DNA from 2 places in the Sphaerisporangium sp. B11E5 genome. Region 2 is predicted to be linked to the other one. Evidence: predicted binding sites of a transcription regulator. Region 2 holds the regulator's gene; the other holds the start of a gene.
The links. Region 2 encodes LexA, which represses DNA repair genes until DNA is damaged. Its sites were predicted from a motif close to TCGAACANNTGTTCGA; they were not measured.
Positions count from the first base shown of each region.

Region 1: ABGB17_RS22965 (DUF6504 family protein) is a predicted target of LexA. The motif match lies at 1,570-1,585, and genes of this name have one in related genera.

Region 1 covers NZ_JBDPMD010000027.1:4,217-6,683, reverse strand. Annotated here, with positions in the region: gene dnaE (DNA polymerase III subunit alpha) at 1-1,239, opposite strand, end outside; gene ABGB17_RS22965 (DUF6504 family protein) at 1,239-1,505, opposite strand; gene ABGB17_RS22960 (ABC transporter substrate-binding protein) at 1,796-2,467, shown strand, end outside.
Region 2 covers NZ_JBDPMD010000049.1:25,878-28,344, forward strand. Annotated here, with positions in the region: gene nrdR (transcriptional regulator NrdR) at 1-77, opposite strand, end outside; gene lexA (transcriptional repressor LexA) at 651-1,361, shown strand; gene leuS (leucine--tRNA ligase) at 1,435-2,467, opposite strand, start outside.

The DNA.
Region 1 (2,467 bases), on a different contig from region 2:
GCTCTCGCCGTACCGGCCGAGGATGGCGCGGTAGCAGTCCAGGCGCCGCGCGGACTCCACGTCCACGTCGATGTCCGGCAGGCCCCTGCGGCTGTCGCACAGGAAACGCTCCATGAGCAGGCCGTGGTCGAGGGGGTTGACCTCGCCGATGCGCAGCAGGTGGGTGACGAGACTGCCGGCGCCGGAGCCGCGGATGGCGCAGCGCACCCCCATCTCGCGGATCATGTCGGTGATGCCGGCGACGACGATGAAGTACCCCGACAGCCGCTTGCGCTCGATGACGGCCAGCTCGTCCTCCAGGCGCCGGCGGGCCTCGCTGGAGCGTTCCATGCCGCGGTGGAGCAGGCCCTCCTCGCAGCGGCGGCGCAACAGCGGCACGGGATCGCCGTCCACCTCGGGAAGGTGCAGCCGCTGCGGGTCGCCGACCAGCGCGAGGACCTCCAGCGGGTCGAGCACGCAACGCTCGGCGACCCGGCGGGTGGCGGCGAGCAGTTCCCCTCCGGCGTCGCCGCAGAGGCGCGACGCCATCAGCGCCATCTCCCTGCCGTCCTTGAGGTAGGCGTGCGCGGCGGAGTGCTCCAGATGGCGGGGGTGCAGCGGCACGAGCTTGCGCGCCGCGTCCAGCACGTCGCCCACCCGGTAGTCGCCGGGGTCCAGGTGGCGCACCGCGTTGGTCAGCACGGCCGGCACGCCGGCCACCTTGGCCAGGGCCAGCATGCGGCGCGCGACCCCCATGTCCCGCTGCCCGTAGTGGTCGACCACCTCCACCACGACGCCGGGGACGGCGGCCCGCCACGCCGCGAGCAGGTCGCGGGCCCGCTGGTCGTGGCGCACGGCGACCGCCTGCCCGGTGTCGGACCTCGGCCCGAGCAGCACCACCAGCCCGGCGGCGTGCCGGGCGATCATGGCACGGGTCACGTACGGCTCGCCGCGCTCCCCCGCCTGGTGGGCCTCGGTGGTGAGGCGGCACAGGTGTGCCCAGCCGTCCGACCGGGCGAGCACGGTGACCCGGCAGGCGTCGTCGCCGGGGCGGTCCAGCGCGAAGTCGACGCCCACTATGGGGGCGACGCCCGCCGCGGCGCACGCCTGGACGTGCTTGACCGTGCCGTACATGCCGTCGCGGTCGGTCAGCGCGAGCACGTCCATGCCGCGCTCGGCCGCGCGGGCCACCAGGGCGTCGGGGAACGCCGAGCCGTACCGCAGCGAGTACGCGGAGGCGACGTGCAGGTGGGCGAACATCAGTCCCACGCCCTCAGCAGCAGCCAGCCTTCGCTCGCGGTGTCGTAGCGCAGCTCGTAGGTGCCGGCCTGGCCGCCGGGGCTGGCCTCGACCCGCCAGAAACGCCGCTCGCCCGGGTCGCTCTCGGCGATCTTCCACCATTCGCGGGAGGTCACCCAGTGGTCGAGCACGCGGCGCACGACGTACAGCCGATCCCGCCAGACGAAGCGGGCAGGCTCATCCTCCCGCGTCCACACCTCGATGGGATCGCCGTAGATTCTGCTCAAGGCGGATCTTCTCCCTGGGTCCTTGGAACTGTGGAGCACCCGGGGGAAGACGGGCGGTGCTGGTTCGAACATACGTTCCCAGCGGCCATACGGCAAATCCATACGAGCCGGGCGTGTCGCGCGACGTGCCTGGTGATCGTGTGGACTTGACCGTGACGATCACATCATTGTTCGTTCACACCACTACACCCGGACGCAGCGGACAAGTCACTGTTTATTGTCCGAGACGGCGTAGCTTCCCCTCACACCTCTGATAGCGGGAGCTAAACGTGCATTCTTCTCGTACGCGTATGGCCGGCCTGGCGGCCGTCCTTACCGTCGCCGCTTCTCTTGGCGCCGCCTGTGGCGCCGCGCCGACCGCCGGCTCCGGCGGTGACTCCGCCGCGAGCGCGGGCAGGACCGCCACCTCGGCGGCCGACTTCGGCGGCATGGACAAACTGGTCGAAGCGGCCAAGAAGGAGGGGCAGCTCAACGTCATCGCCCTTCCGCCGAACTGGGCCAACTATGGCGAAATCATCTCGGCGTTCTCCACGAAATATGGCATCAAGGTCAACAGTGAGAACCCCGACGGGTCCAGCCAGGACGAGATCAACGCCGTCAAGACCCGCAAGGGCCAGGACCGCGCCCCCGACGTCCTCGACCTGGGGACCGCCTTCGCGCTGAGCGGCGCCGCCGAGGGCCTGTTCGCGCCGTACAAGGTGCAGAGCTGGGACAAGATCCCCGAGGGCCAGAAGGACGCGAACGGCGCCTGGTACAACGACTACGGCGGCTACATCTCCATCGGCTGCGACGCCAAGAAGGTGGAGAACTGCCCGCAGACGTTCGCCGACCTGCTCAAGCCCGAGTACAAGGGCAAGGTCGCGCTGAACGGCAACCCGACCAAGGCGGGGGCCGCGTTCGCGGGCGTGTACGCCGCGTCGCTCGCCAACGGCGGCTCGTTCGACGACATCCAGCCCGGCATC
Region 2 (2,467 bases):
CGGATCGCCGCGCCGTCCTCGGTGGAACGGCTGTCGATGACCCGGGTGTCCGGATGACGACAGAACGGACAGTGCACGTGCCACCTCCCCCGCCCACGCGGAACAGGCCGGCGCACATTCCGGTGACTACCCGGTGCGCCGACGGAAACACAACCTATGGTGAACCACATCGGTGTAACTACTAGATGTTGTGGTCCAACCGTAGGAGTGCCGCAGCATGAACGCAAGTCGAAGCGACCCCTACGCCCGGACCACCCCGCCCATCAGCGACAACGGCATCAGGAGCGGCGTGTCGCACCACTGTGCCCCAGTGGCACCCCTTGCCCCACAAGGCACCACCCGTACGCCGCCGGAAGCCGCTCCGCACCGGTGCAGAACCTTACGGAGGGGCGCCGCGTGTGATCGACTTCGACACCCGCCAGGCATAAGATCGCAGAAGTCGAACACGAGAGCGATCGAACTCCCGTACGATGGCGGACACGATAATGCCCGCTCAGGGGCATGATTCTCGAACATGTGTTTGATGACGATCTTGAACGGAGCTATTGTCGCCGTGTGGGCGGCATGCAGGCATGGCAGGCACACCGGCGGCCGGGCTGGGCGGGCGCCACGGACCGAGCGCCTCACCGGCGCCCGGTGAGGAGGAGTTCATGAGCGAGCAGGGCGAGACCGGCGCGGTCGCCAGTGATCTGGCGGTGCGAAGGCGTGACGAGCTCGGGCTCACCCCGAGGCAGCGCAAGATCCTTGAGGTGATCCGCGACTCGGTGCAGCAGCGGGGCTATCCGCCGTCCATGCGCGAGATCGGCGAGGCCGTCCAGCTGACCAGCACCTCCAGCGTGTCCCACCAGCTCACCGCGCTCCAGCGCAAGGGATACCTCCGCCGCGACCCCCACCGGCCGCGTGCCCTGGAGGTCCGCCTGCCCGGTGAGCCCGCCCTCTGGGTGGACCCTGTGGACGGCGAGGAGGAGTCGCTGGTCAGCAGGCCCACCGCGGCGTTCGTCCCGCTGGTCGGCCGCATCGCCGCCGGTGGCCCCATCCTGGCCGAGGAGCGCGTCGAGGACGTCTTCGCGCTGCCCAAGCAGCTCGTGGGCGAGGGCACGCTGTTCCTGCTCCAGGTCGCCGGCGACTCCATGATCGAGGCCGCCATCGCGGACGGCGACTGGGTCGTGGTGCGCCAGCAGCCGGTCGCCGACAACGGCGACATCGTCGCCGCCATGATCGACGGCGAGGCCACCGTGAAGACCTTCAAGCGCAAGGACGGCCACGTCTGGCTGGTGCCGCAGAACCCCGTCTACGACCCCATCCCCGGCGACGAGGCCACCATCCTCGGCAAGGTCACCGCCGTCCTGCGCAAGCTCTGACCCCGTCCCGTCCGGCCGCCAGGTGCCGGGTCAGCGATCGCTGACCCGGCTCTTCGGGTGTCTTCGCACCGCGTCAGGGGACGATGTTCACCAGCTTCGGCGCCCGCACGATCACCTTGCGGGGGGCGCCGTCCAGGTACGTCCGCACCTTCTCCGAGGCCAGGGCCAGCTCCTCCAGCGCGGCGCCGGAGATGTCCGGAGAGACCTCCAGGCGGTCGCGGACCTTGCCGGCGACCTGCACGACGCAGGTGACGGACTCCTGCACCAGCAGGGCAGGGTCGGCCGTCGGCCAGCCGGCGTGCGCGACGGTCGGGCCGTGGCCCAGGCGCTCCCAGCCCCCCTCGGCGCAGTACGGGGCGACCAGGGACAGCAGCACCGCCAGGGTCTCGGCGGCCTCGCGGACCGCCGGGTCGGCGGCACCGGGGCCGGTGTCGATGGCGCGGCGCGCGGCGGTGGTCAGCTCCATGGTGCGGGCGACCGCCACGTTGAACTTGTGCGCCTCGACCAGGCGGGTCACCTCGTCGATGGTGCGGTGGGTGACCTTGCGCAGCTCGGCGTCGCCCGTCGAGAAGTCGGCCCCGGGCGCGGACGCGGCGCCGGCCTCGGCCATCACGCGGAACGCCCGGCTCAGGAACTTCTGCGACGCCGCGGCCGAGACGTCCGCCCAGTCGATGTCGTCCTCGGGCGGGCCGGCGAACACCATGGTCAGCCGCACGGCGTCCACACCGAAGTTGTCGATCTGCTCGCCCAGGTCGACGCCGTTGCCCAGCGACTTGGACATCGCCTTGCCCTGGTTGATGACCTGCCCCTGGTTCAGCAGGCGCAGGAAGGGCTCGGGGAAGTCCACCATGCCCATGTCGTGCAGCACCTTGGTGAAGAACCGCGAGTACAGCAGGTGCAGCACCGCGTGCTCCACCCCGCCGACGTACTGGTCGATCGGCCCCCAGCGGCGCACCTGCTCGACGTCGAACGGCGCGTCCTCCGACTGGGGCGAGCAGTAGCGCAGGAAGTACCACGAGGAGTCGACGAAGGTGTCCATCGTGTCGGTGTCGCGCAGCGCGGGGCCGTCGCACTTGGGGCAGGTGACGTTCACCCAGTCGGTGGCG